Regions from separate parts of the Vreelandella sp. EE27 genome, predicted to be linked through region 1. Evidence: riboswitches for the same ligand, from Rfam matches in the RefSeq annotation. Region 1 holds a riboswitch; the other holds the start of a gene.
The links. A riboswitch is a leader RNA that binds a small molecule or an ion and turns the genes downstream of it on or off. The one in region 1 is predicted to bind cobalamin.

Region 1 (15,238 bases):
GCGCCATACCCTTGACGTCCATCACCACGGCCAGCGGAATATTGAAAAGCGCGGCCAAGTCAGCGCTTGAAGGTTCGCCGTCAAAAAGGCCCATGGCGCCTTCGACGAGGATCAAGTCCGCATCGACCGCGGCTTCATAAAAGCGCTGGCGACAATAAGAAACGCCGGCCATCCATAAATCGAGCTGGTCCACCGGCGCCCCGCTGGCCTGGGCGAGAATCTGCGGGTCAAGATAATCCGGGCCGGTTTTGAACACCCGCACCACCTTGCCCTGGTTGCGTACAAGACGGGCAAGTGCGGCGGTCACGGTGGTTTTGCCCTGCCCGGATGACGGTGCGGCGATAAAGAGCGCGGGGCAACGAGCGGTACGCATCAGTATTCGATCCCCTTTTGGGCCTTCACACCGGCGCGGAAGGCGTGGCGCTCGTCGGCAACAACACTGATAGTATCGGCGATATCCTGTAGCGGCGTGGCCATGGTGCGCCCGGTGATGATCACGTTCTGGTGCGCCGGGCGGCTTTGTAACGCCTCGACCACCGGCGCCACGTCCAGGTAGCCGTACTTGAACATGTAGCTCATTTCATCGAGCACGATGATATCGACGTCCGGATTCTCCAAAAGCTCCTTCGCGACGTGCCAGGCGGCCTGGGCGGCTTTTACATCGCGCGCGCGATCCTGGGTCTCCCAGGTAAAGCCCTGGCCCATGATGTGCCATTCAAGACGCGGGTGGTCGCGAAAAAACAGGTACTCGCCGGTTTCCCGGCGCCCCTTGATGAACTGGATCACCGCGCCTTGCCGGCCGTGGCCAAGCGAGCGGGCAAGTGTGCCCAAAGCGGAGCTACTCTTGCCCTTGCCGTTGCCCTTTAAAAGGATCAGCACGCCGCGCTCTTCGGTGGCCTGGCTAATGCGCTCGTCGACCACTTCCTTTTTGCGCTGCATGCGGTTTTGGTGGCGCTCGATGCTCATGGGGTCTCCTGAAAAGGGAGGGGTTGATAGCGCGCGCCCAGCTCGCGGGCGAGCCGCTCGCCCTGGCCGCGCTTGACCCTGGCTTGTTCGGTGTCCAGCACCAGGCAGTCGCCCAGTGGCTTTAACCCCGCCAGGGAGTCGCGGGTGCGGCCATCGGTAATCAGGTAGGTCAAAACGTGCAGGCCGGGCTCGCGGCGCTGCCACTGGCGCACCAGGCGCCCGGCCTGCTCCACCGCCCGGCGAAGCGGGGTGCCGCCGCCGCTCGTGGCGTCGTCGAGTTTCACCAAAAGGCTTTTGGGCGCGCGCTGGCGGGCAAGTAGCGGTGTGATGGTGTCGTTGCCAAAGCCGAATACGGCCAGCTGCTCGCGGCCCCGATACGCCTGGCGGGTTAGCGCCTCGACAAAGCCCTTGGCGCGGCTTAAAAGCCGCCCGCCTAGGGTTGAAGACAGCGTCGAGCCCGAGGTATCCAGCAGCACCAGGTGAAGGCGCGGCTGGCCTGCCCGCGCCGGGCGGTAGCAAAGGGTTTGCCAGGGGCGCGCGCCGCGGTTGGCGACGATGGTCGCGAACGGGTCGAGCCGCGGTGTGGCCGCCGGGGCGCGCTTGAACGCGCCGCGGCCCCATTGGCAGCCCTTGCGCGCGCCGCCGTCCATCGGGTCGTTCAAGGCGCGGTTTACCGGGGCGCGTAAGGGCGCTTCCGGTATCATTGGGCCCGCCTCATTCGCCGCGGTTTGCTGTTTGACCGGCGCCATGGCGCCCCACTGGCCTGAATCGTCTGAGCCCGCATTATCGCTACCGCCCTGGCCCGCACCTGCGCCCGCCGCCTCGCCGCGGCTGCTCGTTGGCGGCGTGCTGCCAGAGCGGCTGTTCGGCTGGTTCCCCGAGCCGCCGCTTTCGCCGTCGTCGTTTGAATTTGGGCTTTCGTCCTCCGGGACGGTGCGCCGGTGGTCGAGCACCCAGGCGGCGACGGCGTCGATATCCCTTTGTTCGACCTCGGCTGCCTCGCGCCAGGCGGCGTGGGCCTGGGCGGCGCGGTGCCAGGTAACATCGGCGCGCAGCCCCTCGACCCCCGCCGCCGCGCAGCGTTTGGCAATCTGTTCATAGGCGGCGTCCGGTGTGATGACGCTATCAAGCCTTTGCTGGGCGCGGGCCACGCGCTCGCAAAGTTCACGCTGCTCTTGTAAAAAGCGCTCGGCAAAACCTTCAGGGTCACGGTCAAACGCTTCGCGCTGGCGCACGATGGCGATGCGCTCGGCAACGCTCGTCTCGCTTGGCTGCACCACGCTCAGGCCAAAGCGGTCCAGCAACTGTGGCCTGAGCTCGCCCTCCTCCGGGTTCATGGTGCCAATCAGGCTAAAGCGCGCCGCATGCGAATGACTCACGCCGTCGCGCTCGACGACGTTGGTGCCGCTGGCGGCGACATCGAGCAGCAGATCGACCAGGGTATCCGCCAATAAATTGACCTCATCGACGTATAAAATGCCGCCGTGGGCGCGGGCCAAAAGCCCTTCCTGAAAGTGGACCTGGCCGTCCGCCAGTACGCGGTTGACGTCCAGGCTTCCGGTCAGGCGCTCTTCGCTGGCGCCCAGGGGGAGTGTGACGAACGCCGCTTCACCGGCGGCGCTTTTGGGCAGCAGCGCGGCCAGCGCCCGGGCCAGGGTCGATTTGGCGCTGCCCCGCGGGCCGCTGATCAGCACCCCGCCAATGCGTGGGTTGATAGTATTGAGGATCAGCGCGGTCTTGAGCGCTTCATGACCCACGACGGCGGCAAAGGGAAACGTCGTCACAAGGGCCTCCCGGCATTTTGAGTGGGGGTCACCCGCGGCATGTAGACCGGCGCGCCGTCGATCTCGGCTACGCTGAGCCGCTGGCGGTAGAGCCGCTCCAGGGCGTCGAGCTCGAGTACCTCATTGCGCGGCCCGGCGCTGACCTCGCCATCCGGGTATAAAAGGAGTAAATGGCTGCACCACCGGGTGGCCAGGTTGAGGTCGTGCAGGCACATCATCACCGCCTTCCCCGCTTGGGCCTGCTCGGTCAACAGCGCCATGACCGCGCTCTGGTGGTGAAGGTCCAGGTGGTTGGTGGGCTCGTCCAGAAGCCATACCGCCGGGTTTTGGGTCAGCACCGTGGCCAGCGCCACCCGCTGGCGCTCCCCGCCGGAGAGCGTGGTGATCAGGCGCTTCTCCAGCGCGCTCAAATCGAGACGGGCCAGCGCCGCCTTCAGGCGCTCGATATCCTCATGGCTCTCGCGCTGCCAAAGCGACAGGTACGGGTGGCGGCCCATCATCACGCTCTCTTGTACCGTGGCGGGAAAGCCATCCATGCGCTCCTGAAACACCAGCCCTAGCCGCCTGGCGATATGGCGGCGCTTGAACGAGCCAAGCGGCGCGCCGTCGAGCTCGACGTGACCCGCCCGCGGCGCGTTCAGCCCGGCGAGCGTATGCAAGAGCGTGGTTTTGCCCGCCCCATTAGGCCCGAGTACGCCCCACACCTGGCCGGGTGCCACGCTCACCTCGATGGGCTGGCCGCTTACCCGGCCCGGAATCTCGAGCACCAGCCCCTTCGCACTCAAGGTGTTCATGGGCGGCTCCGGTAGAGCAGCAGCAAAAAGGTCGGCACGCCCAAAAGCGCGGTGATCACACCAACAGGCAGCTGCTCCGGGGCGATCAGCGTGCGCGCGAGCGTATCCGCCAGTACCAAGAGCGTGCCGCCGGCCAGTGCGCAGGCGGGTAGAATCCGGCGCTGGTCGTTGCCCAGCCCCAGGCGCAGCATGTGCGGCACCACCAGGCCCACGAAACCGATACTGCCCGCGGTGGTTACCGCCACCGCCGTCAGCAGGCTTGCCAGCACGTAAATGCCCCACTCCAGTGGGCGCACCGCCACACCTAAAGCGGCGGCCTGGTGCGGGCCGCGGGCCAGCACGTTCAGGCTTCTGCCCAGCGGCCATAAAAGCACGCAGGTAGCCAGCAACACCGCAAGCGGCGGCCAGGGCGTTCGCGCGTAGGCGAGATCGCCCATCAGCCAGTAGAGCATGCCGGGCAGGCGCTCGGCGGGGCTCATCGCGAGCATCAGGGTAATCACCGCGCCCCAGCCCGAGGCCACGACCACGCCGGTCAGCAAAAGCCGCGCCGGGGTCCAGCCGCCGCGCCCCTGGGCCAGGCCAAATACCAAAAGCGTCGAGACCAGCGCGCCGACAAACGCGGAGCCCGTGACCAGCAAGCCGCTGATACCCACGAGCATCGCGCCAAGCGCGCCAATGCTCGCCCCGCCGGAAAGCCCCAATACGTAGGGGTCCGCCAAGGGGTTTCGCAGCAGCACCTGCATCAACGCCCCGGCCACGGCCAAAAGCCCGCCGACCGCAAAGGCGGAGAACGCCCGGGGCAGGCGTAAATCCAGCACCAGGGTGCGCGAAAGCGCCTCGCCCCCGCCGGTGAACACTTTTAAAAGCTCGCCCACTCCTAGTGATGCGCTACCGCTGACGAGCGCCAGCCCCAACGCCAGCACGGCCAAACCGCCCAGTGCGACGGGCCAGGCGTTCAAGTAGCGTAGGCTCAAGGCGCACCCTCGGCGCGGGCGGTGGCCAGGTGCTCACACAGAAGACGCGCGCCTTCAGCCAGGCGCGGCGTGGGCCGCTGAATCAGCGAAGGCGGCACGAAATAGAGCCGGTCATGGGCGACCGCCTCGAGACTGGGGTACTGCTCCCAGTGAGTCAGCCAGTGGCGGTTCTCCTCGCCCATGCCGCCGGCGACGATCACCGCCGGGTCAGCGGCGAGTACCGCCTCGTCGTCCAGGCGCGGCACCAGCCGGCCCTGGCTTCCAAATACGTTGCGCCCGCCGCACAGGCGAATGACCTGGCCGATCAGGTGCTCGTCGTTCACGCTCATCAGCGGCGCGTCCCACACCTGGTAGAAGGTATCGACCGGGCGCTGGTTTGCGTACTGCGCTTCCAGCGCCGCCATCTCATCGCGAAAGCCCTGGGCGATTCGCTCGCCCTCGGCGTCGGTGCCGGAAAGCGCGGCGAGACGCTCGATGGCGCTGGCAACCCCTTCCACGCTGCGCGGCTCGATATAAAACACCGCCATACCCAGCGCCTCTAACGTATCGAGCTGCTCGGCGGGGTTGCCGGTCACCCAGCCAATCACCAGGTCCGGTTCGAGCGCCACCAGCGCTTCCAAATCCAGCCGGGTGTGACTGCCTACCGAGGCCACATGTTGCGCCTCGGGCGGGTAGTCACTAAACGACACCACCGCCACCACCTGCTCGCCGGCCCCGGCGGCGTAAACGAGCTCCGTCGCCCCCGGTGACAGCGCGGCGATGCGCTCGGCCGGGGCGCTCAAACACACCTCACGGTCGAGATCGTCCTGGGCGCACACCTCGGCTTGGGCGGTGGCGCTCATACAGAGCGCCGCTGCCAGGCCCAGAAGCCACTTATTGACCAAAGTTGACGCTCAAAAACGCCGCACGGCCGGCGTTGATGTAGTCGGCGCCGTCAAACGAGCGCGTGGTGACGTAGTCCTGATCCAGGGCGTTCTCCAGCGTCACCCGGGCGCTCCACAGGGGCGCGAACTCCCAGCCGGCGCGCAGGTTCACAAGGCCATAACCGGCGAGGCGGTCGTCGTTTTCGGCATCGCGGTAGCGGTGATTCTGCGCCACCCAGGAACCGCCCAGGGAATACTCGCCAATCTCGCGGTCCACATCCAAACGCAGGCTTTGCGTGGCGCGGTTTTGCAGCCGGTTGCCGGTGGCACGGTTCTCCGGGTCGGTGTAGGTGAGTGCGGCGGCTAAGGTCCAGGCATCGATTTCTACACCGCTCGATAGCTCGACGCCGCGAACACGCGAGGTGGGCACGTTGAACTGCTCCCCCTGGCCTGCAATCAGGTTGTCGATATCGGTCTGGTAGAGCGCGGCGTCCCAAAAGAGGCTTGCGTACTGGCCCCGCGCGCCGAGTTCGACGGTCTCGGATGTTTCCGATTCGAGGTCCGGGTTGCCGAAGTCCGGGTAGTAAAGCTGGTTATAGGTCGGCGCGTTGAAGGCGGTACCATAATTGGCGCGCAGGGTGTGGTGAGCGTCAACATCGAAGCCCAGGCCTACGCTTCCGGTCACCTCGTCGCCGTAGCTTTCGTTGCTGTCGAAACGGGCGCTGGCCTGCAGCGTGAACGGGGCGAAGTCGAAAAGCGCCTGGCTGAACGCCGCCTTGTTGTCCCGGCTGGTTTCGTCGTAATCGACGGTGCTGTCGATCTTGTCTTCGCTGTACTCGGCCCCGGCGATGAACTCATGGGCGCCGGCGGTGAAGGTATTCTCCCAGCGCGCGGTGCGGATTTTGGTGTCGAAGGTGGAGTCGCCGAATTCGTCGATGTTGTCGCTTTCGTCCCGGGCCTCGGAGAGCGTGACCCGCGAGCGCCAGGCATCCATCACCGGCACCTCACCGTAGACGGCGGCCACTTGTTGAACGAAGTCGTCCTCGCCCTCGTCGTACTCGTTGTTGCCCCGGGCGCGCAGGGCCAGCACGCCGGTCTCCGCGCCGTTATCAAAAGTGTGCGAGACCCGCGCAAGCGCGGAGGTGTTGTCATAGCCCTTGTCGTCGCCACCGCGGCGCACCGGCTCGCCGTCGGTATTGAAGTGGCTGGCAGCGAAGCTGTAACGCGTGCCGCCTTCCCGGCCGCTGATGCCAGCACTGGCCCGCGCGGTGCCGAAAGAGCCGCCGCCGAAGGAGAGCCGCGGCTGCGGGCCTTGTTCATCGCCCTGGTGGGTGAATAGCTGCACCACGCCGCCGATGGCATCCGCCCCGTAAAGGCTGCCCTTGGGGCCGCGCACGACCTCGGCGCGCTCGAACATGCGCGGGTCGAGATTCGACCACGCCGCCCCGCCGCTGGTGGCGGAGCGCAGGCGGATACCGTCGATCAACAAGACGTTCTGGGCGCTTCCGGTGCCGCGAATGAACACGCTCGAATTTTTGCCGAAGCTGCCGTTGCTGGAGACGTCCACGCCGGGCTGGCCGCGTAAAAGATCGGTGACGCTGACCGGGTCCTGGCGGCGAAAGGTGGCTTCATCGAGCACGGTGACCGAGGAAAGACTTTGATGGGCGGTGCGCGGGGCGAGTGCGGCGGTCACGACGACCGGATCGAGCGTTCGCTTAGGCTCCGTCGTGTTCGCTGAAGGCCCTGACTGGGCGAAAGCGGCCAGCGGCAGAGCGGCAAGCGTCAAGGCGGCAAGCCCGGTAGGTCGCGCGTATGTCATGAAAAGCCCCTCGAGCCGTGCTCACCCGCACAGCCGTTTTTTATGGCCGCGCGGAGAACTGGCAAAGGGAAATAGCGGGGTCGAGTGCCGCGTATCAGCCCTGAGCACGCCCTCCGCGACTCGGCAGAAATGGTAGTAAAACCGTGACGTTTGGGCCGGTCTCCGGGCTGACGAGCAAAAGGAGTACGTTAACAGCACCCTTTTCAAACGGCGGCCTTCCCATGTCGAATGCGACACAGTGGCGTATTGGCCGTTCTTGACTCGATTACCGTTGCGGGGGCAGCGCTGGAATGGGCACCAGCTTCCCGTTTAACTGGCGCGCAGGCCAGCACCCAAAGGTGAGCGTAAACTAGCAAGTTGCCCTGACAAGGTCAATCGACCTCGGCGAGGCGCTGGGTCAGGCCGTGGCGCACGTACCACACGCGCTCGGCGCGCTTGGCCGCGTCCTGGCTCAGCCAGCCGTTCAAATCGCGCAGGCGGCGGTCGTCCTGGGCCATGGGCACCAGGCCTCGGCCTACTTCGTTTAAAATCAATACGATGGTCGCGTTGCGGGCCGCGGCGGCCTGGCATAGAAAATCGATATCCTCACGCCATTGAGCGCGCAGGCGCTCGTTATCCGCCTCGTACTCGCCGTGGCGCGCCACCCAGTTTAAAAAGCCGTTGATCACCAGTGGTTTGTTGGGCACCAGTATCGAGTGGCAGTCCGCCAGGCGCTGGCCCGGGGCGAGGGTCCACCAGGCGGCGTTTTCAAAGCGCGCTTTTACGGCGTCTCGTTTTCCAGCGCGGGCACCGCCGATGAAAAGCTGCATTGCCACCCCTCTTGCTGAGCGTGATACTTGAGTGTCAGGCGCCGGCCGGTGGCCTGGAGCACCGTGGCCTCCCAGAAAGGCACGGACTCGAAACGCCGTCTTAGTTCGCGAATCACCCCGCCGTGGGTGACCGCCAGTATGCGCCGATGGCCATACTGGCGGGCGCTTTGGGCCACGTCCTCGAGCCAGGCGTCCAGGCGGTGACGCAGATCACCCGCGGATTCGCCGCCGGGGATTCTAAGCTCTCCTACGCTATCAATCCAGGCGCGATAGGCCGGGTCGTTTTTGAGTTCGTCGTACACCTTGCCCTCGTAGTCGCCGAAGTCGAGCTCACGAAGCCGGGGCTCGTCATGGACCGGCGCTACGCAGGCTTCGGGCTTGATCCACTCGAAGGTTTGTCGGCAGCGGGTCAGGTCACTCACGTAAATGGCGTCGAACGCCTCCCCTGCCAGCGCTTCGCGCAGGGTGTCGAGGCCCTCTTTCGCATCGGGCAACAACAGCGGAATATCGCGCTGGCCCTGGTAACGCCGCTCCAGATTCCAGGCCGTTATCCCGTGGCGAACCACCACCAGCTCCACATTACCATCAAAAGCCACAGTTCAACTCCTTCTATCAAAGCGCCGGCCATATCCCCATTGATGCCCCTGAAGGCACGCAGAACACCCGCCCGGTAAAGCGCGGTAAACAAAAGCGCCGCCATGAGCCACAGGACCAGCGCCGGGTAAAAAAGCGCCACGACCAGTAGCGGCACCAGCGCAAGCACGGCGTCTTGCGCGGTAAGCGAGCGCTTGAAACTGTAGGCAAGCCCCGCTTGATGAGCGCAGGGGCTTAGCACCAGAAACGCCGCGCCCGCAAAGCGGCCCAGCGCCGGAATGATCAAAAGCCAAACGAGCGGCGCCTGGTAGACGAGCAGCGCCCATAAAAGCACCGCCTTCCAGGCCAGCAGGAAAAAAAGCGCCAGCAGGCCGAAGCTGCCCACCTGGGGGTCTTTCATGATTTCGAAGCGCCGCGCCAGCGGCTGGTTACTGCCCAGCGCATCGGCCAGGTCCATCGCACCATCGAGATGTAGGGCGCCGCTCAGCGCGACCCACAGGCTCAAAAGCGCCAGCGCGCCAAGCGGCGCGGGCATCGCAACGTACTCCAAAAAATGCGCGACGAGCACGAGCACAGCGCCGATAAAAAGCCCCACCACCGGGTAGGTTCGCAGTGCCCAGCGCCGGGTGGCGCCATTCCATGGGCACTCGATGGGCAGCGGCACGCGGGTCAAAAACTGAAACGCCAGCACGGCGCCGAACAGGGCGTTTTTCAAGGCGGTGACTCTTCTAATCGGTATTTGCGGGTTTCCACTCGACGCCGCGCCCGGCGACGACCTCGACCACCGAGTCGGCTTCCTGGGCCAGCAAACGGTGCAGGCGCTGCAGAAAGCTTACAAAGCGCCAGACCACCGGGTCCTCCGGCAGCAGCGCCTCGTTGATGTCGTTGGAGACGACGACCAAATGCAGGCGCCGGGCGCGGGCTCGTTGCACGAACGCCTCGAGGCGCCGGACGCCTTCCTCCTCGGAAAGCCCTGCACTGAACAGGAGCTGGCTGGCCCAGAGCGTCAGGCAGTCTACCAGCACGGCCTGGTGGGCCGGAATACGTGCCAGCGCCTGGTCAAGATCAACCGGGGCTTCGAGAGTGACCCAACGGCGGTCGCGCCGGGCCCGGTGATGCGTTACGCGCTCGGCCATCTCGGCATCACTCACCCGCGCCGTCGCCACGTAGTAGCAGTGCCCCTGGGCGGCTTTTAGCGTGAGGGTTTCGGCCAGCTGGGACTTTCCCGAGCGCGCCCCGCCGCTTATGAACGCGATCATTCGGCCCCCAGGCGCAGGGTCACCGCACCATCCGCCGAAGCGAGCGTTTCGAGCGCCCCTCCCGCCCAACCACAGATGATCATCATCAACAAAAAAAGCCCCCAGGCCAAATGCATCAGGCGAATCGTCACGGCGATATGCCGGGCGCCGAGCGTGACACTTCCCGGCCCCAGCGTTGCGCGATGGGAAACCACGCCCTGGTAATAGTTGACCCCGCCAAGGCGCACCCCCATGAGCCAGGCGACCATCGCCTCGGGCCAGCCGGCGTTGGGGCTTGGGTGGCGCGGCGCCTGGCGCCGGGTATGGGTAAAGGCATCGGCCACGAAGAGGGTTTCTTTACCGCTGGCCGCTAAAAGCGCCCCCGCCGCCCACAGGCAGACCGCGGTCAGCCGCGCGGGTAACCAGTTGGCGATGTCGTCAAGCTTCGCCGAGGCGAAGCCGAAATCCGCGAAGCGGGCGTTTTTGTACCCCACCATGGAATCCAACGTATTGACCGCCTTGTAGGCCAGCGCCAGCGGCGCGCCGCCGATGAGGGCGAAAAAAAGCGGCGAGGTGATCCCGTCGACGCTGTTCTCGGCCACGGTTTCCACCGCGCCGCGGGCGATCTCGGCCTCATCCAGCTGTTGGGTGTCGCGGCCCACCACCCTGGCCAGTGCTTGGCGGGCGCCGGGTAAATCGCCCCGGGCGAGCGGCGCGGCAATCATCCGCCCCGCCTCGGCCAGGCCCTTGATCGCAAAGGTCGTGGCGAGCAGCCAAAGCTCGGCGGCCAGGCCAAGCCAGGGGTGCACCCTGCTCAACATATCGAGAAGCAGCGTCGCCAGGCCAAACACCACGCCCACCACGACCAGTGTTAAAAGCCCGCCCTTGAAGCGCCGGGCAAGGGCGCCGCCGCGATTAAGCCGCGCTTCCAGAAAATCGATCACCCGGCCCATGCCCACCACCGGGTGCGGCAGCCGCCGAGGGTCGCCCACGGCCAAATCGACCGCGACCGCCCAAAGCACAAGCCAAACCGTCACTCGCTTGCAACGCCGGCGTTTGCAAACGTGGCCATCTCGCCCATCATGGCGCAGGCGGCGGTCAATAGCGGAAAGGCAAGCGCGGCGCCGCTACCCTCGCCCAGGCGCATGTCGAGTTCGAGCAGCGGCGTGGCGCTTAGCGCTTCGAGCGCCAGGGTGTGGCCAGGCTCCGCGGAGCGGTGGCCGAACACCAGATAATCGCGCACCGCGGGGCACACCCGCACCGCCACCAGCGCCGCCACGGTCGCGATGAAGCCATCGACCACCACCGGCAGGCGGTTGGCCGCGGCGCCAAGATAGGCCCCGGCCATGGCGGCAAGCTCCAGCCCGCCGAGCGCCGCCAGCACCGAAAGCGGCGCCTCGCTATAGGTGCGCTCGTTCAGGGCGCGCTCGATCACGCCCACCTTGTGCGCGAGACGATCCTGGGCCAGGCCCGTGCCCGCCCCTACCAGCGCGGACACCGGATGATTCAAAAGCGCCGCCAGCACCGCGCTGCTGGCGGTGGTATTGGCGATCCCCATTTCGCCGAGTATCAGGCTTTTACAGCCGGCCCTTTGGGCGCGCGCGACGGCGTCCGCGCCCGCCTGCATCGCACTTTCCACTTCATCCCCGGTCATCGCGTTTTCCCGGGCGAAGTTGCGCGTGCCGCGGCGCACTTTGGCAGCGACCACCCCGGGCGCTTCGATATCGCTTGCCACGCCCACATCGACCACTTCCAGCCGCGCGTTGATCTGGCGGGCAAAGACGTTGACCGCCGCCCCGCCGCTGGCGAAGTTGGCGACCATTTGCGCGGTCACATCCTGGGGAAACGCGGAGACGCCCTCGGCGGCCACGCCGTGGTCCGCGGCGAAGACGATCACCCCGGGCGGGGTCACATCGGGGGTGAGCGTGGCGCTGATTTGACACAGCGTGACGGCCAGGTCTTCCAGCCGCCCAAGACTGCCCGGGGGTTTGGTGAGTGAGTCCAGATAGGCCCTGGCCTGGCGCTCCATGCCGGCGTCAATGGGCTGAATGCGGGAAATCAGGGTGTCCATGGCGGGCTCCGGCGCGAACGGGGTGGGTCAAGGTTTTAAAATCGGGCCGGAAAAAAACCGCCGGCCACGAGAAACGGGCCTGCCAGAAGCAGACCCGTCGCGAGTGATACCCATGATACCAAAGCCTGGCCGTGCTGGCTTTGCCTCTGCGCCCCGGATATCAGCGGGGCTGGCTCTCCCAGCCACCGCCCAGCGCCTTGAAGAGCGTGGCCACGGCGGTCAAGCGGTCGCTTTGCACCGCCGAGCGGTCGAGCCTGGCGGAGAGCAGCGAGCGCTCCGCGTCCAGGCGCTCGAGCATGCTGGTTTGGCCCTGGTCGTACATCAGCACCGCCAGGTCGCGGGCCCGGGACACCGCGGCGAGCTCCTCGTCCGCGGCCTCGATGCGCTGCTCGGAGAACCGGTAGCTATTGAGCGCGTCGCGCACCTCGACGAAAGCGGTCTGCACGGTGAGCCGGTACTGGGCGTCGGCCTGCTCGACCTGGGACTCTGCCACTTCCACGTTGGCCCGGGTGCGGCCGAAATCCAGAATCGGGCCGACCACCGAGGCGCCCAGCCCCCAGGCGCGGGCGTTGTCGGTGAACAGGTCGCTCGAGTCTGCGGCCACGCTTGCCAGCGAAGCGGTCAGGTTGATCGACGGAAGCCTGGCCGCCTCGGCGACGCCCACCTGGGCGTTGGCGGCGATCAGCGTCGCCTCGGCGGAGCGGATGTCCGGGCGGCGCTGTAGCAGCTCCGAGGGCAACAGCTGTGGCAAACGCTGGGGTTCGGCGATCTCGACCAGGCGGGTGTTGCCGTAGTCGAGCTCCCCCATCAGCTCCGCCGGCGTAAGCCCCACCAATGTGGCCAGCGCCCCTTTCAGCGTTTCTACCTGCTGGTTGACCTGGGGGAGCTCGGTGCGCACGCTGCGCCACTCGGCCTCGGCCTGGCGAAAGGCAAGCTCGCTGATATCGCCCAGATCGAAGCGCAGCTTCTGTAGCCGGTAGGTCTCTTCGTAGGTCGCCTCGGTCTCTTCGAGAATATCGCGCTGGTACTGGGCGTTTTTCAAATCGAAATAGGTGGTGACGACATCGGCGATCACGCCGATCTCCGCGGCGTCCCGGGCGAACAGGTTTTCGCCCAGTGAGGCCAGCGCCGCCTCGCGCTGGCGCTCGAGCCGGCCCCACAGATCCAACTCGTACTCGAGGCTTGCCGCCAGCGAGAACTCGTTGTTGACCGAGGTCAAAAGATCCTGCACCGGGTCGATGTCGATGGGGATCGAGGCCCCCGGCATGCGCTCCCGGTTGGCCTCGAGCTGATAGCCCACGGTGGGAAAGCGATCCGCGTCGGCAAAGCCGAGCTCTGCCCGGGCCTGCTGAATGCGCGCCAACTGCACGGCGAGCTCCAGGTTGTCCTCGGTGGCACGCTCGACCAGGGCGTTGAGCGCCGGGTCGTCGAACTGGCGCCACCAGTCGCGCCACTCACCGCGCTCGGTTTGGCTCAGAGTGATTTGCTCGGGCCAGGTATCGGGCAGCGCGATCTCCGGGCGCTCGTACTCGGGCCCCACCGCGCAGCCGGTTAAAAGCGCCAGCCCCACCGCGCTCAGCCAGTGGCGCTTAAAGACTCCCTTCTTCATCGATTCTCCTTGCTTTTTTAATCACTTACTTGCGCGGACCGGCCATGAAAATCTGGCTTCTCGAGGGCTTAAAAATTAAAACGACTGTTCGCGTTTTTTCAGGCACCCACTATAGTAGGTGCCTGACGTAATACCACCCCGTTTTAAAATGCTACTGCCCGCAGGGAGACGCGACGCAATGAGGCCGGTTTTTTCATGGATAGCTTTGTTCATTACGCTTTTGGTACTAACCGGCTGCGGTGACGACGAAGAACCCCAACAGCGCCCCGCCCAGGTCGTCAAACTGGTGGAAGCGAAGCAGCAGTCCGTCTACCCCGGACGGCGCTTCGTGGGCCGGGTCGATGCGCGCAGTACGGTCGACTACGCCTTCCAGGTCGGCGGCCGGCTACAGGAATTCCCCGCGGTTCAGGGGGCCATCATTCCCGAAGGCGAGCTGATCGCAAAGCTCGACCAAACCGATTACGTGCTGCAGCTGCGCGCCGCCGAGGCGGATTTCGAGCAGGCCCGGCGTAATCTGGACCGCCAGCGCACCTTACGCAGTCAAGGCGCGGCGTCCCAGGCGGCGCTAGACGCCGCCGTGGCCGAGGCCGAGCGCGCCGAAACCCAGCGCGATACCGCTCGCCAGGAACTCGCCTACACCACGATCCACGCGCCCTTCGATGCGCTGATCGCGCGCCGCCTGGTCGAGAACTACACCACCGTGCCGCCCAACACCGAAATCGTGCGTATTCAGGATATCTCGGAGCTGCGCATTCGCTTCAACGTACCCCAGGCGCTGATGCAGCACCTGGAGAACGGCCGTGCGTTCAGCGCCGAGGCGGAAATCGCCACGCTCCCGGGTCAGCGCATTGTGCTCGAGTACCGCGAACACGTGACCGAGCCCGACGAAGTCGCCCAGACCTACGAGGTCGAGTACGCCCCGGTGGGTGATGGCCTCATCGCCCTGCCCGGCACCACCGCCACGGTCTACATCCAGCCCGACGCGCAGATCGAAAGCCCGCTGATCGTGTTGCCCAGCAGCGCCCTGGACAGCGACGAAGAAGGCGCGTTTCGCGTGTGGGTGTTCGACGCCGACGAAGGCGAGGTAAGTCCCCAAACCGTTAGCGTCGGCGAGATCGTCGACGACCAGGTGATGATCGTTGCGGGCCTGGAAGAAGGCGCCCGCGTGGTCGCCACCGGCGCGCACCTCTTGAGCGAGGGCATGCGCGTCAAACCCCTCGAAAACGCGCTTTAAGGGGGCGTCATGGATATTGCAAAGCGCTCGATCGAAAAACCGATCAACACCTGGCTTTTGGTGGTCATCTGCGTACTGGGCGGCATCTGGGGGTTCAACACCGTCGGCAAGCTCGAAGATCCGTCGTTCACCATTCCCTACGCGATCATCAACACGCCCTACCCCGGCGCCACCGCCGAAGAGGTCGAAGAGGAGGTCACCGAGCGCCTGGAGCGTGCCATCCAGGAGATGGAGCAGCTCGACGTGCTCGACTCCAAATCGCTGCCCAACCGCTCGGAAATCCAGGTCGAAATTCAGGACACCTACGGCAGCGACCAGCTTCCGCAAATCTGGGACGAGCTGCGAAGCAAAGTGAACGACGCCCAGGCCGACCTGCCCCAGGGGGCGCTCCAGTCCCAGGTCAACGACGATTTCGGCGAGGTGTACGGGCTTTTTTATGCGGTCACCGCCGAAGGCTTCTCGACCCGTGAGATTCGCGATATC
Region 2 (15,238 bases), 1.8 Mb from region 1:
TGCACTTGGCTCGGCCATCGTTAATCGCGCTCTGGCCACGAGTCACTTGGTATCGGGTGTCGTGAGCCATATCACCCTTTTCCATGCAGCGACCGCGCTGGTGCTAACGCTTGGCGTTGGTCTGCTAGTGGTGGTGGTGAGCATTGCCCGTGCTTACGGAATTCAACCTGCGGAGAGTCTACGTGAAGCTTGAACGCCTACTTATCTTACTTATTGCGGGCTTGGGAGTGACGACCCCGGCTCACGCAGAGCCAGAGTGGCCGGAACGGGTTTATAACCCGGCCGCACTGGATGACGACGTTGTATTGCCAATGCCCTGCGGGGGCGCAATGGCCTTTCGCCAAGTGCACGTACCTCTCTATAAACCACTGGATGATTTCCCTATTCAAATAGGGCAAGACGGTACCGGGTGGGGTTACGTTGAACAGAGCCGTCCCGCACATATTTCAGGCAGCTTTTCAGACGCGCCGGATGCCTCTTCGCGCTACTATTTGATGGCCAAGTATGAGTTGACCGAGCTGCAATACGAAGCGCTGACGGCAGACACCTGCCCCGAACCTTCTAATCGAAAGCGGCTGCCTAAAGTCGCGCTAAGCTGGTTTGAGGCCACTCAAATCAGCGATACATACAACCTGTGGCTACGCGAAAATGCGTTGGACTCCATTCCCCAGGAAGACGGCGTTGCGGGCTTTGCGCGCCTGCCTACCGAAGTGGAGTGGGAGTTCGCCGCGCGCGGCGGGCTTGAAGTCAGCACCGCTGAATATCGGGATTCTCACTACCCTATGCCCGATGGCCTGAACGCCTACGAATGGTTCACGGGCGCCCAATCCTCTAACGGAAGGTTACAGTTGGCCGGGCTGCTGGCGCCCAATCCTCTTGGTCTTCATGACCTTCTGGGTAACGCCAGTGAGATCATGTTTGAACCCTTTCATCTCAACAAACTTGATCGCCAACATGGGCAATCCGGCGGCTATATCGTACGCGGGGGTAACTATTTAAGCCCTCGCGAAGACATACGCACGGCACTGCGCGGTGAAGAGCCTTACTACTCCAATACGGAGCGTACACAAGGCCGTGCCACGGGTATGCGCCTGGTCGTTGTCGCCCCGACACTTACCTCTCGAGAGCGAATCGCGACCATTGAATCTCAGTGGTCAGAGCTTGGCCAGGGGGAGCAAGCAGAAGATGGTACGCCAGATGCAACGATTCAACTGGCAGCGCTGGCCTCCGGTGTCGAAGACAATGCACTCCAGCAAGAACTCCAGTCACTAGAGCGTCAACTGCGAGCCAGTAACCAGCGTCAGGAAGAAGCAAGAAACCAAGCCATTCGTGCCAGCCTCAACCTGGGCGCGTTTCTCTGCACCAAATTAGAAGATGATGGCATTTTTTACGACTTTCTGGCCGGTAACTATCAAGTTAACTGTGAAAACGACACGCCCGATGCCAGTTGCTCAATGCGAGAGGCGCGTCTGGAAGAGCAAGAGCAACGGCTTCAGGGCCTTAGCCGCTATTACGCGAGTAGCCTGGTGGAATCAGCCACGCTCTATAGCGCTGAAGCCCTTGAAGAACAGGTTCAGGTATTTAGTGAGATGCTGTCGCTAAACGCTCAACTAAGCGGACTAGAACCCTACCTTCAGACTTACTGGCAGCAGCAACGTCAGTTTTTGGATGACCAACACATCACCGCTGAGGCTTGGCTCGAAAGCTGTAAAGCCATGGCACAACAATAGTATAACTCATCAAAATTAAGGGATCTTTCATGACGGTTCGTGCAATGCGTATTAAACAATTTTTTCTTGGCTCACTTGTCACAGGCGCTTTAGCGCTAACGGGGTGCGCGAGTACAGGGAGTAGCTTTCTGGGTAATTCTGACAACCAGTCTGCAGACCCGCGCCTGACGCAAGGCACTGATGCTAGCTTTTTTAATAAATCAGGATTTCAGGCCTGCGCAGCGGGCGCTGCCGTGGGTGTCATGGGCTGTATGCTCAGTAATTCCAGCAATCAAACCCAGTGCGCCATTATTGCAGGGCTGAGCGCCTGCGGTGTTGCCATGGGGGCCAACTATTACCTCGAGCAGCGGCGCAACGAATACGCGTCGACAGAGGAGCGTCTAGCGGTTATGAGCCAGGATATCCAACAGGATACGCAAAAGGTGATTGCGCGTACCAATACTGCGCGTCAGGTCCTGGAAGAAGATCGCCAAAGCATTGCCCGAATAGAGCAAGAGATGGCCGGACAACGCTTGAATCAAGAAATGGCAGAGAAAGAGCTCGCGGGCATCGACAGCAATATTGGCATACTGCGCCGCGACCTTCGTAACATGCAAAAGTCCGTTCAAGAGTATGAAGAAGTGGTCGCGTTAGAGCGCGAAGTCGCAAGCCCTGGCGAGATTCAACACGTAGAGCAGGAAATCCAAGTTATGAACCAGCAAGTCCTCGCGCTTCAGCAGGAAGTAGACGACCTCTATAGCATGCGTTCTGCCATCACGCTGGGTTAAGGGTATCTGATGAAACTTCAAACTATCGCGGCATTGTCCGCCCTATTCATGCTTGGCGGCTGTGCCACCGGCCCACAAGCCTGCGACCCAAGCAAGGAAGTCAACCTAATCGCCAAGCTGTCTTGCGACGCAGGGGGCGGCTACCGTGCGCGCATTGATAGCGGCGAAGAGCAGGTTCACCTTGATCAAGCGGAGAACGAGCTGTTTCGTGATATTCAGCGTCAGATCATGGAACAGCAGCGCGCCACGCGCGACGAGCTACGTATCACTAACCAACAACAATACGAGCTTGAGCGTTCGATTGAGCAACTAGTCGCAAAGCTACAAAACCGCGCGGACGAACAGTTGGGGTTACGGCGTCAGTTGAACGAGCTTGAACAGCAAAAAAGCTCAGCATCCTCCCCCCAAAACGCTGATGAAGAAACGTTTGCCGAACGGCAAGAACGTCTAAATGCTCTACAGGAGCAGGTCAACCGACTCCAGCAAAGCCTTGGCTATACTCCCTGATGATAAACACAATCGTAATGTATACGGGGAGACGCCATGCAGCGCGCCCTTCGTGAAGAAGGCATGGCGTTGGTAGAGCCTTTGCAACCAGAACGGCTGCAAAGGCTCGTGCATCGCTACTGCCCACCTAGTATTGGCAATCTGTTTGCTACCCCACGATCAGGCCAAGCAAATGGTCTGGAGTGGTGGACGGAGCTTACCGGGCAACCCCGCGCACTAGCAGAGCTTTCGCCCCAAGAGCAGGAAGCGCTCAAAAAACGAGCGACTCAGCGCTTATCGGCACTCGACAACCTAATCGGCGAGCTTGAAAACCGCGGTGATGAAGCCGCCACGGCATTACGGCAGTTGCCTACAACACCCAACACCGAGCAGCTGTACTCGGTTAACGGTGAACCGCTTTTGATTCGCTGGGTACCCACCGTGGCGACTGGCGCGACGCCCGCCGCGGCTCGCCCCACCGTAGCAGCACCACTTAAACCAGCGGCTACGCAAACGACCACCCTATGGTGGTGGCGTAGAACCCGCTGGCTGGTGCCTTTTTTACTGTTGCCGCTGCTCGGATTGGCACTACTCGGCTTTTGGCTGGCCTTTTCTTATTGGGACCGCTTTAAACTCCCCTGGCTCAATAACGATACCCAAGTGCTGCCATTTGCTTGCCGAGCGGACAGCCCGCCACCGCCGGAGTTTTTCACTATCTTTGATACATCAGGCTCCATGAATTTGAATATTGAAACCACACAGGAAGACGAACGCTGGTTTTTCGACATGCCGGATCTTTTACGTCAACTAAGAGCCAACGATCCACGCATGCAACGCCTGATGGCAGGCCCCTCGCGCCTTGACGTTGCCCAAGGCGGCTTTACTGGCCTGATCAATGCCATCGACCCCGATATCGATATTGGGTTAATCACGTATCAGGGATGCGAAATGCCCGTTATGCAGGGCGTATTCTCTGCTGAGCAGCGCCCCCAACTGGTAGCGGGCATTCATCAGTTGACGGCTTATGCTGGTACGCCGCTTGCCGCTAGTTTGCTTCAGGCCGCTCGTGCGGTGGATGGCCAACAGCGCGATGCGATTATTTTAGCCTTTGTTGACGGAGCCGATGGCTGCGGTCAAAACCATTGTGCCGTCGCTCAGGAAATTGCCAGCAGGCAGCCCAGGCTCAAAATTAACGTCGTGGATATATCCAACAGTGGGCTATCTGATTGTATCGCACAACAGACAGGCGGACGTGTATTCGGGTCCCAGGATGCTGACATGATAAACACGATGCTGATGGATGCAGGTAGAGAAGCGCTCAGTGATGAGTACTGTCGCCTTTGAACGCTGTATACAACCACGGCACAGCAATTGACTCGGCCACTTAACGACCCGACACCGGGTAAAAGCCCCCCTCCCGCCGCCCCACCGGCCGTCTCAACCAAAACGTCATCAACACCACCGCCAGCAGCACCTCGGCCAGGTCGCCGCCGTAGTACATCAGCTGCGCGGCGGCTTGCACGTCTTCCAGAGTGTGGCCGGTGCCCTGGGGCAAGCCTTGAGCGTACATCAGTTTGCCGAGCAGGCTGTGGGTGGCGATGGCGGCGAACAGCACGCCGAGGCGAAAGCGCAGGCTGAGCCGGTGGGGTGAGGTGTCGGGCTCGGCGAGGATCGCCCAGCAGAAAAGATAACCTGCCAGCAGGAAGTGCAGGTGGATGGCGTAGTGAAGCGCCGGGCTTTCAAGCGAAGCGGCGTAAAGCGGCGTCATGTAGAGCACGTACATGCCGCCCACGTTGAGAAACAGTGCGGTGACCGGGTGAGCAATCAAGCGAATGAAGCGGCTATGCAGCAGCGCCACTACCACCTTGCCGCCCGCTTGTGGAAGCGTTTTGAGCAGCAGCGTCATGGGGGCGGCCAACACCCAGGCCAGCGGCGCGAACATGCCGATCAAAAGGTGCAGCGTCATGTGCCCGGTCAGGTCGTGGTGTGCCCAGTTCATCAGCGAAGGCCAGAAAGCCACGCCTAGCAGCGCGCTGGCCAGCACGAAGAAGCCGCACCGCTTGCGGCTCCAGAACGCCCGGCGGTGAAGCCCCTGGGCGGCGGCCAGGTACACCAGCGTGATGAGGACGACCAGCGCGAAGGGCAACCAATCCAGCAGCGAGCCGTGGGGGTTGGCGTGGGCGTGCATTTAACGCGCGGCGCTTGACCGGGCGCGCCGGAAAAACCACGCCCCGACCAGCAGAAAGACGAGGGCGAAGGCGTTCCATACCAGGTCGTAAATTAATGGGTCCACGCCGTAACGAATCTGATGCAGGCCCAACACCTTGTGGTTGATCAGGCCGTCGAAGAGCTGAAAGCCGCCCATCCCCAGAAAAAAGCCCGCTTTCGCCCAGGCAATGTTCAAACATTGGCGCTGGGAGAGATCCAACAGCATGAAGACCCCCACGACCACCGCCAGCAGCTCGAAAGCGTGCAGCAGCCCGTCGGACACAATGCCGAAGGCCGGCGTGGAGAAGTCGAAAAAGTGGTGCCACTGCAAAAGCTGGTGGAAGACGATCTCGTCGACGGCCGCCATGACCCCGATGCCCACCAGCAACGCCGCCCAAAGCGAGCGTTTTACGCTCAACGGGGTAGATGCATTCGCCATTCTAGTCATCGCCGTTCTCCCTGACAGTCATGTAAGCGTAGGCAAGCCCAAACCCTGGGTAAAGGGCGGGCGGCGCCTGGCGCAATGAGCAATTGCCCTGCCCAGGAGCGCTCTCTAGAATAGCGCGCGTCGGTGTTTCTTCGGAAACTTAATAGAGAATCCAAAGCGGCCTGGCCGCGAACCGGAACTGCCCCCGCAACTGTAGGCGGCGAGCGACGCTCAAGAGACCACTGGACGCTACGTCCGGGAAGGTGAGCTAGCCATGACCCGTCAGTCAGGAGAACTGCCGACGACTCTTCACTCACCACGGCGCCCCAGGCGGCCGCGGATCATGCACGGGAGTGTACATGATGCTGACATTACGTAACGCAACGGCCCTTTTGGGCCTTTGCGCGGCGCCGGCTGCCTTGGCGGCCACCGACTACCCGCTCACGCTTGAAAGCTGCGGTCATGCCATCACCCTCGAAGCGCCGCCGGCGCGGGTGGTCACCATCGGCCAGGCGGCGACGGAAATGCTCTATCTGCTCGGCCTCGAAGAACGGATGGTCGGCACCTCGCTTTGGGTCAACCCGGTGCTCGATGAGTTTGCCGAGGCGAATGCCGGCGTCGAGCGCCTTTCCGACGACGCGCCCAGTTTCGAAAGCGTGATCAACAAAGAGCCGGACCTGGTGATTTCCGCTTTTGAGTGGATGGTCGGGCCGGCCGGTGTGGTGGGCACGCCCGAGATGTTCGACGACGCGGGGGTGGCGCTTTGGACCCTGCCTACCGAGTGCGAGGGCAAGGACAACGCCCAAAGCATGGACGGCGCGCGGCGCACGCTCTTCGACCCGGCGCTGGTGTATCAGGCCATCGCGACGCTTTCGCGTATGTTCGATGTATCAGAGCGCGGCGATGCTGCCATCGAGGCGCTCAAGGCGCGAGAAACCGCCGCGATCGAGGCCGCCCAGGCACTCAGCTTGCCCAAGGATGCCAGCGGCGTGTTCTGGTACTCCTCGGCACAGCTGGGTAGCGACCCTTACGTGGCGGGTGTGAACAGCGTACCGGACTGGATGATGAGCACCCTCGGCATCGACAACGTGGTGAGCATCGAAGAGGAGTGGCCGAGCGTGGGCTGGGAGCACATCGCCCGCGCCAACCCTACCTTTATCGCCGCCGCACGCATGGAGCGCCGCCGCTTCCCCGCCGACGACCTGGCCACCAAACGCGACTACCTACAAAGCGACCCGGTGACCGGGCTGCTCGACGCGGTGCAAAGCGAGCGCGTGATCGAAATCGACGCCCACGCCATGGACCCCTCGATACGCAGCATTTTCGCCCTCGAGACGCTGGTCGAGCACCTGGCCGATTTCGACCTGGCGCTCTGATGCGCGCGAAAACGGCGCGCCCCGCCGCCGCCACCTGGGTTTGGCTGATGCCGCTTTGTTTGCTCGCCGCGCTTTTTATCGGCGCCGCGGTCGGCGAAACGCGCATTCCGCTTTCCACCGTGCTCGACGTGCTGGCCAAAAAGACCGGCCTGACCGACCAGCCGCTCAATAGCCTGGATGAAGCCGTGGTGTGGCATTACCGCATGGCGCGCGCCGCGGTCGCCGCCTGCTGCGGCGCAGGGCTGGCGGTGTCCGGGGTGATTTTACAGGCGCTTTTACGCAACGCCCTGGCCGACCCGTACCTGCTGGGTATTTCCGCGGGCGCCTCCACCGGCGCGGTCACCGTGACCGTCGCCGGCGTGGGGGCGGGCATGATCTCGATGTCGATGGGTGCGTTTGCCGGCGCGTTAGCCGCGTTCAGCTTCGTGGCGCTGCTCGCCCACATGGCGGGCAGCGGCCCCGGCACCCGAGGCGCGGGGGTGTTGATTTTGGCCGGCATCGCCGGGGCGCAGCTTTTCAACGCGCTGACCGCTTTTATCATCGCCCACTCGGCCAACGCCGAGCAGGCCCGCGGCATCATGTTTTGGCTTTTGGGCAATCTTTCTGCGGTGCGCTGGCCGGATGCCTGGCTTGCCCTGCCCGTGGCGGTCGCAAGCCTTGGCGTGGCGCTTAGCCAGGTGCGCGCGCTGGACGCCTTCGCGTTCGGCGCGGAAAGCGCGGCCTCATTAGGCGTGAATCTGCGGCTGACCCGCTCGCTTTTGATCGGCACCGCCGCGCTCGTCACGGCGGTCATGGTCTCGATCACCGGTGCAATCGGCTTCGTGGGCCTGGTGATTCCTCACGCCTGCCGCCTTTTGGTGGGCGTGCGTCACCGCCAGTTGGTGCCCGCCACCGCGCTCTGCGGGGCGCTGTTCATGGTGCTTTGCGATGTCGTCTCCCGGGTGGTGATCCCCGGCCAGGTGCTGCCGATCGGCGTGATTACCGCGCTGGTCGGCGCCCCGGCGTTTGCCTACTTGATGGTGCGGGGGCGGCGATGAAGACGCCGACCGCTTCACCCCCGCCGCTGCTCAGCGCCCGCGGCCTTAGCGGGGTGCTCCAGGGGCGAACGATCGTCGAGGGCGTGGACCTCGATATTCACCCGGGGGAGACGCTGGGCGTGATCGGCCCCAACGGCGCGGGAAAATCCACCCTGCTACGTCTGCTGGCCGGGCTTTTGACGCCCGCCCAGGGCGAGGTACGCTTCAACGGCACGCCGCTTGCCCGCATGAGCCGGCGCCAGATTGCCCAGCGCATGGCGCTGGTGGCCCAGCAGGCCGACACCGACGAGCGCATCACCGCCCGCGACGCGGTCGAGCTTGGCCGCACGCCCTGGCTTGGGCGGCTGGGCGGCTGGCGCGACGCGGACGAAGCCGCCGTCGACCAGGCGCTGCACGCGGTCGAAATGCTCGATTTGGCCCACCGTGAGTGGAGCTCGCTTTCCGGCGGCGAGCGCCAACGCGTGCACATCGCCCGGGCCCAGGCGCAAACGCCCCAGCTGATGCTGCTCGACGAACCCACCAACCACCTGGATATTCACCACCAGCTCGCCATACTGGAACTCATTCGGCGGCTTCCGATCACCGCCGTCGTCGCACTACACGACCTGCAACACGCGCTGCATTGTGATCGGGTGCTGGCCATGAAAGCCGGGCGCATCGTGGCCCTCGGCACGCCCACCGAGGTGCTCACCCCGGCGCTCATGAACACGCTATTTGCCGTGAATGCCCGCCTGGTGGACGACCCGGAAGGCGGCGCGCCGCTCATCGCTTTTCAAAGGATTCATTAGATGCCCCAACGACTGACCCGACTGTTTGGCGGCCCTTGCACCGCGCAAAACGGCCCACGCCTATGACCACCGTCGCCATTTTTGTGGATACCCAAAACGTTTACTACACCGTGCGCGACGCGTTTGGTAAACACTTCGATTACCATGCGTTCTGGCGGCGGGTTAGCGCGAATCGCGAGGTCACGGCGGCCTACTGTTACGCCATCGACAAGGGCGACGCCAAACAGCGCGAGTTTCAGAACATCCTTCGTCGAATCGGTTTCGAGGTGAAGTTAAAGCCGTTCATCCAGCGCGCCGACGGCTCGGCCAAGGGCGACTGGGATGTCGGCATCACCCTCGATGCCATCGAACACGCCCCGCTTGCCGATGTGATCGTGCTGGTCTCCGGCGACGGCGACTTCGACCTGCTCGCGGAAAAGATTCGCCGGGTTCACGGTAAACGCGTCGAAGTATACGGCGTCGCCCCGCTCACTGCCGCCTCGCTGATTCAAGCGGCCAGCGCCTTCATCCCTATCGATCAGGCGCTGTTGCGCACGTAGCGGTCGAGCCAGGCGTTGATTTCAAGGCCCACGGTCTCCGGGTCGGTCATGTGAATACAGTGGCCCACGCAGGGCAGCTCCCTCAACGTGCTGTCCGGCATATGCGCGTGCATATAGCGGCCCACCTCCGGGTTGGCCAGCGTATCGACCTGGCTTTGTAGCAGCAGCGCCGGGTGGCGCACGCGGGGCAGCACCGCCCGGTAGTCTGCAAAGAACGTGGCCCGAGCAAATACCTTGGCAATGACCGGATCGGTGGAGCAGAAGCTCTCGGAGAGCTCGCCGATGAGCTTCTCGGAGCTTTCCGGGCCCAGCACCAGCGGCGCCAGATAGTGGGCCCAGCCGATATAGTTACGCTCCATCAAATCCAAAAGCTCTTCCAGGTCCGCGCGCTCGAAGCCACCGTGATAATCCGGTGGCAGGTTCAAAAAGCATGGCGAGGGGCAGATCATCAGTTGGCTGGCGAAGCGCTCGGGTATTTCGAGCGCGGCCAGCTGGCCGATGGTGGCACTGACCGAGTGGCCGACGAAGTGCACCTCGTTCAAATCCAACGCTTCGATGATCTCGATGACGTCCCGGGCGTAGCCCTCGAGCGTTGCATAGCGGTTCATATCGAACGCCGCTAGCTGCGACTGCCCGGAGCCTACGTAGTCGAATAGCACCAGCGTATAGCGCTCTTTCAAGGCCGGCAGCAGGTAGTGCCATACCCGCTGGTCGCAGCCAAACCCGTGGGCCAACATGAGCGTTTGGGCGCCCTCGCCCACCACGGTAATATTGTTGCGCGCCATGACGCCCGCTTTGGTTAACAAACCGCTTCCTCCCTGGTTGAAACATTAATCCCCGTACTTTAATCCCCGTACTTTCTTTGAAACTCCTCTCGCGCCCACGCCGCGACCCACCCGGGGAAGTGACTGGCGGGCATGGGGCGGGCAATGAAGTAGCCCTGGCCTATTTCGCAGCCCAGTTCCAAAAGCGCCCGGCTGTGCGCCAGGGTCTCCACGCCTTCGGCAATGACGCCGAATTCGAACGCCTGGGCAAAGCCGATCACGCCTTTCAAAATGGCCAGATCCCCCCGGCTTTCGAGCATGTTCTGGACAAAGCTGCGATCGATTTTGAGCGTATCCACCGGCAGCTCTTTTAAGTGGCTAAGCGACGAGTAGCCGGTGCCAAAATCGTCCAGCGATACCTGAAGCCCCAAAGCGCGGCACGCGCTGATCACCAGCGCCACCTGGTCGATATCGTCGATGGCGCTGGTTTCCAGCACCTCGAGCTCCAGGCAGCGTTTCGCCACCTCGGGAAAATCCGCCAAAATCGTGCCAAGCTCTTGTAAAAACCGGGGGTGCTGGAAGTGGTAACCGTCGATATTGACACTCACTACCGTCTCCAGGCCTTGGCTTTGCCAGGCGCTTAGCTGGGCAAGCGCCTGGCGAATGACCCAGTACCCGAGCCGCATCCCATTGGGCGTATCGCTCAATACCGGCAGAAAATCCTGGGGGCCGACCAGCCCCCGCGACGGGTGGTGCCAACGAATCAACGCCTCGGCACCCACGACCCTGCCCGTGCGCATATTGATTTTAGGCTGGTAAAACAGCGCAAACTCCCCCGCGGCCATTGCCCGGTCGATCGCCACGAGCTCGGCGTGGCGCTCCTTTTGCACCTCTTCGTCATCGATATCGAAAAAACATACCCGGTTTTTACCCGCGACCTTGGCCTGGTACATGGCCTGGTCGGCCTGGCGAATCAGCTGGTCGGGCTCCAACGCTTTGGCTTGCGGGTAAAGCGTAAGCCCAATACTGGCCGACAGCGTGAGCGAAACATCGTCCACGAAAACCGGCTCTGCAAGCCGGTCGATGAGCCGGTAAAGCGGGCTTTGGGCAAGCGCTTGATCGAAATAGCCATCCAGCACCACGACGAACTCGTCGCCGCCGAAACGGGCGACCATATCCTTGTGGCGAAGGGTATCGGTCAGCCGCTTGGCAATCTGCTGTAGCACCTTGTCGCCGGTTTCGTGGCCATACCGGTCGTTGACCTCTTTGAAACCATCCAGGTCGATGAAGGCGAGTGCAAAGCCGCTTTGCCGCGCGGCAATTTGACGGTCGAGATGTCGGCTGAGCGCGGCGCGGTTGGGAAGCCCGGTAAGAGGGTCGACGCTTGAGAGCGCGCGCAGCTGAGTCACTTTTTGTTCCAGCAGTTGCTGCGTCTTTTTTAGCTCGACGAACAGCTGCTCCGAGCGGTTCGCGTTCGCGATACTCCAAAAAAGACGCGCGTTCGTGCTATCAGCGACGACGCTAATGATTACCGGCTGGCTTTTTTGGGAAGGGGGAACCAGCGACAAACGGATCTCTTCGCACTGGCCATCGCGTGCCAGGGCGGGCGCCACGAAGGTTTCGATCAGCACCTGGGACGCTTTACTGAATAACTCGAACAGATCCCGGTTTTGCAGCGACTCGAACGCGTAGCCGTACTGGTCGCTCATATATTGATTGCTATAGAGGATCCGGCGGCTATCATCGGTAACCATACATCCCACGGGGAACTCATCGAACGATAGCGGGCCGGGTATGTACATCGTAAACCTTATGAACGCACTGAAAAAACTGTATTTTAACCGAGTTATATTATTAACATTTATTTATCGGCATATTTCTATAACACGTTCCCCTTATAAGCCCAAATTTTATTGGTTTTTTCCCCGGGTTTTCACTTGGTCAATTCGCCACTTTTTTGGTGGCCACCGCTGAGTTTGAAACGACAGACGGCCGTGAGTTTTTCCATATCCCTCTTGGGGCAGCCGTTCAGGCCAGCTATCCAGCCATTCGGTCAGGTAAGCGTCAGGATCTCGATCAAGAACAGCGCCAACAGGCTTAGCCCACTGGTAATGGCCATCTCCTTCACGTGGCGACCGATAGGCCCCCGCGTCAATAACGCGCCTGCTTTATGCCTAACAACCGGATTCCCGACACGAGCGTTGCACCACTGAAAACGTCACCGCTTGACGGGACGTGCGCGATGATAGCGCGCTGTCTTCATGGCAAGAAGGGTGGCGTGGCTTTCGCCGGAATAATACGCCGAGAACAACGCGGCACTTCGATGCGGATGCCTGCTTTACGCCGTCGCCAATTCGAGTAGATAGCCTTCATTGCGTACGGTGCGAATGAGGCGGGGCTTGCGCGCGTTGTCTTCGAGGCGATGACGCAGCCGGCTGATGCAGACATCCACCGAGCGGTCGTTGAGGTAATACTCCCGCCCCAGGGCATGACGGCTCAGCGCATCGCGGCTGATGATTTGATTGGGCGTCTCGCTGAGCGCCTCCAGCACCATGAAATCCGAACGAGTAAGATCGTAGACACTACCGGTCGGGGAATGGAGCCGGCGCAGCCGCAGATCCAAACGCCAACCGGCGAAATGACGCTCGGTTTCCTGTGCGGGCGGCGCCGGCGCGAAGCCTTGCGCCACCCGCCGACGTACGGCGCGAATACGAGCCAGCAGTTCGCGAAAGTCGAAGGGCTTGCAGAGATAGTCGTCGGCACCGATTTCCAGGCCGATGATGCGTTCCGCCGACGCCCCCCGGGCGCTGGTCATGATCACCGGCGTATCGTTCTGATAGCGCAAGCTTCGGCAAAGGCTTAGCCCATCCTCTCCCGGCAGCAGATGCTCCAACAGCACCAGCGCCACGCGGTCATCGAGCTTTTCCCACATCTCGTCGCCACTGGCGGCCCTAAGCGTGCGATACCCTACGCCTGCCAGGTAGCGACACACCTGGGCGCTGCTTTCCTCATCGTTGTCCACCACCAGAATGACGTCGCATTCAACCTGGCGGCCGGTACTTGATGTAGTGGGTGAGTCCGCTGCCAAACAATCCATTACATACGCCTCATAGACCAAAACTTTCTTAAACCAAAGCGCTAATATAATCGCGGCTTCTAATATCGTAAATACTAATCATTATTATTTTAAGGGACATTTAGATGCTCGGTGCTCATCCCCCCTCGCTCGATACCGCTGAATGGTCAAAAAAGCCCCTCGCTATCGCTATTGCCGCCGCTATAAGTGCGGGCCTTTTGAGTGGTGGCGCGTTAGCTCAAACCGATTCTGAGAGCTCGGCCAACGTCGAGATGGACACCATCACGGTCCAGGCCCGCTACCAGGGTGACCCGAGCAGAAGCTACACGGTTTCCGACACCAGCAGCTCCGCCGGGTTGGACCTTTCCCCCCGGGAGACGCCGCAGTCGGTGACCAGCGTGACCCGCCAGCAGTTAGACGACCAGCGAGTGGTCAACCTGGAAGATGCGCTAGAGCTTACCCCAGGCATCACCTCCAACAAATCGGAAGTGGGGGTGCGTAACACCTTCCGCGCCCGGGGCTACGGTATCAGCAACTGGAAGATCGACGGCCTACAGTTTCCGGGCGACACCGGATTCGCGGGTGGCGGCAACTCCCTGAACCTGGATCTCTACGAGCGCGTGGATATCGTGCGCGGCGCCAACGGCCTGCTGGGCGGCACCGGCGACCCCTCGGCCACCGTCGACCTGGTTCGCAAGCGCCCGGGCACGGAGTTCGGCGGCAACGCCTACGTCTCTTACGGGCGCTGGGACAACGCCCGGGCCGGGGCGGACTTGAACCTGCCGCTCACCGAGGATGGCAGCGTTCGCTCGCGCTTCGTCGTAACCCAAGGCGAAGGCGATGGCTTTCGCGATCACGAATCCAACCGCAACCGAGCGGCGCTGGCCAACTTCGAATTCGATGTAAGCGACGACACCACGTTCGGCCTGGGCTATCAGTACGAGTACAACAAAACCTCCGGCGCGGGCTGGGGCGCCAACGTGCCCATCTGGTTCGCCAGCGGCCGCCGCACGGATCTTTCGCGCAGCACCAACCTGGTGCCAGAGTGGAGCTACGCCGAGCAAGAAACCAACACCGCCTTCGCCTCGCTGACTCACCGCTTCAACGATGACTGGAGCGTCGAAGTCCAGGCCGCCCAAAGTGAAACCGATGCGCTGAGCAACCTTGCCCTGGGCAAGGTCAACCGCGGGCCAGTAAGTGGCACCTACAACGGCTATTGGGAAGAAGATGGCGGCGGTGCCATTCTCAACGGGATGCGCAACGACAACGAGACGCGCCAGCGCTCTGCCAGTATCGACCTGAAGGGGGCTTATGATCTGCTCGGCCGCCGTCATGATCTAGCGGTGGGCTACAGCGACAGCCGCACCCGTTCACGCACGTATGATCACGACTGCACGCTGTCCAGCAGCACGATGTCCGAATTTTCCGAAGGCTGCATGTACCGCAACGCCAATGGCCTGCCGATCACCGATTGGCGCAACGGCGTCGACCGCGACATCGGCCTGAGCGGCGCGCGAAACGGCCAGCGCAGCACCACCGAAACCGACCTGCGCGGCCTGTATGCCTCTACGCGGCTAAGCGTCACCGAACCGCTGTCCGTCATTTTGGGTGGCCGTACCAGCTACTATAAAACCGAAAACGAAACCGCCTCCGGCGACACGACTACCCGCCGCGAAACCGGCGTGTTCACCCCCTATGCGGGGCTGGTCTATGACCTCACGGACAACCACTCGCTCTACGCAAGCTACACCAACATCTTCACCCCACAAAGCAGCCAAACCGTGAGCGGTGACACGGTCGAGCCTATCGACGGCGACAGCTACGAGGCCGGTGTGAAGGGCGAGTGGTTCAACGGCCGCCTGAACGCCTCCGCCGCTTACTTCCGCACCCGCCAGGAAAACAGCGCCGTGCTCGACGGCGCCAACCTCACACCGGACGGCAACCAGGCCTACCGCGCCGGCACCGGTAACGAAACCGACGGCGTGGATCTGGAGATTGCCGGCGCCATTACGCCGAACTGGAACGTTTACGGCGGCTACA

Region 2: another riboswitch for cobalamin. It lies ahead of ACWHVV_RS16925 (ABC transporter substrate-binding protein); the one in region 1 lies ahead of ACWHVV_RS07005 (TonB-dependent receptor domain-containing protein).

Annotation. Positions count from the first base shown of each region.
Region 1 covers NZ_OZ309109.1:1,448,921-1,464,158, reverse strand. The annotation lists gene ACWHVV_RS07035 (cobyrinate a,c-diamide synthase) at 1-373, opposite strand, end outside; gene cobO (cob(I)yrinic acid a,c-diamide adenosyltransferase) at 373-966, opposite strand; gene ACWHVV_RS07025 (AAA family ATPase) at 963-2,750, opposite strand; gene ACWHVV_RS07020 (ABC transporter ATP-binding protein) at 2,747-3,544, opposite strand; gene ACWHVV_RS07015 (FecCD family ABC transporter permease) at 3,541-4,518, opposite strand; gene ACWHVV_RS07010 (cobalamin-binding protein) at 4,515-5,360, opposite strand; gene ACWHVV_RS07005 (TonB-dependent receptor domain-containing protein) at 5,392-7,200, opposite strand; cobalamin riboswitch at 7,337-7,551, opposite strand; gene ACWHVV_RS07000 (bifunctional adenosylcobinamide kinase/adenosylcobinamide-phosphate guanylyltransferase) at 7,572-8,009, opposite strand; gene ACWHVV_RS06995 (histidine phosphatase family protein) at 7,961-8,605, opposite strand; gene ACWHVV_RS06990 (adenosylcobinamide-GDP ribazoletransferase) at 8,557-9,318, opposite strand; gene ACWHVV_RS06985 (bifunctional adenosylcobinamide kinase/adenosylcobinamide-phosphate guanylyltransferase) at 9,332-9,862, opposite strand; gene cbiB (adenosylcobinamide-phosphate synthase CbiB) at 9,859-10,878, opposite strand; gene cobT (nicotinate-nucleotide--dimethylbenzimidazole phosphoribosyltransferase) at 10,875-11,912, opposite strand; gene ACWHVV_RS06970 (efflux transporter outer membrane subunit) at 12,073-13,521, opposite strand; gene ACWHVV_RS06965 (efflux RND transporter periplasmic adaptor subunit) at 13,727-14,755, shown strand; gene ACWHVV_RS06960 (efflux RND transporter permease subunit) at 14,765-15,238, shown strand, end outside.
Region 2 covers NZ_OZ309109.1:3,601,884-3,617,121, forward strand. The annotation lists gene ACWHVV_RS16890 (ABC transporter permease) at 1-193, shown strand, start outside; gene ACWHVV_RS16895 (SUMF1/EgtB/PvdO family nonheme iron enzyme) at 183-1,730, shown strand; gene ACWHVV_RS16900 (hypothetical protein) at 1,760-2,497, shown strand; gene ACWHVV_RS16905 (hypothetical protein) at 2,507-3,004, shown strand; gene ACWHVV_RS16910 (hypothetical protein) at 3,041-4,327, shown strand; gene ACWHVV_RS16915 (cytochrome c oxidase assembly protein) at 4,368-5,171, opposite strand; gene ACWHVV_RS16920 (DUF2243 domain-containing protein) at 5,172-5,639, opposite strand; cobalamin riboswitch at 5,744-5,935, shown strand; gene ACWHVV_RS16925 (ABC transporter substrate-binding protein) at 5,978-6,994, shown strand; gene ACWHVV_RS16930 (FecCD family ABC transporter permease) at 6,994-8,031, shown strand; gene ACWHVV_RS16935 (ABC transporter ATP-binding protein) at 8,028-8,819, shown strand; gene ACWHVV_RS16940 (LabA-like NYN domain-containing protein) at 8,882-9,358, shown strand; gene ACWHVV_RS16945 (alpha/beta fold hydrolase) at 9,337-10,164, opposite strand; gene ACWHVV_RS16950 (putative bifunctional diguanylate cyclase/phosphodiesterase) at 10,203-11,831, opposite strand; gene ACWHVV_RS16955 (winged helix-turn-helix domain-containing protein) at 12,461-13,219, opposite strand; gene ACWHVV_RS16960 (TonB-dependent siderophore receptor) at 13,324-15,238, shown strand, end outside.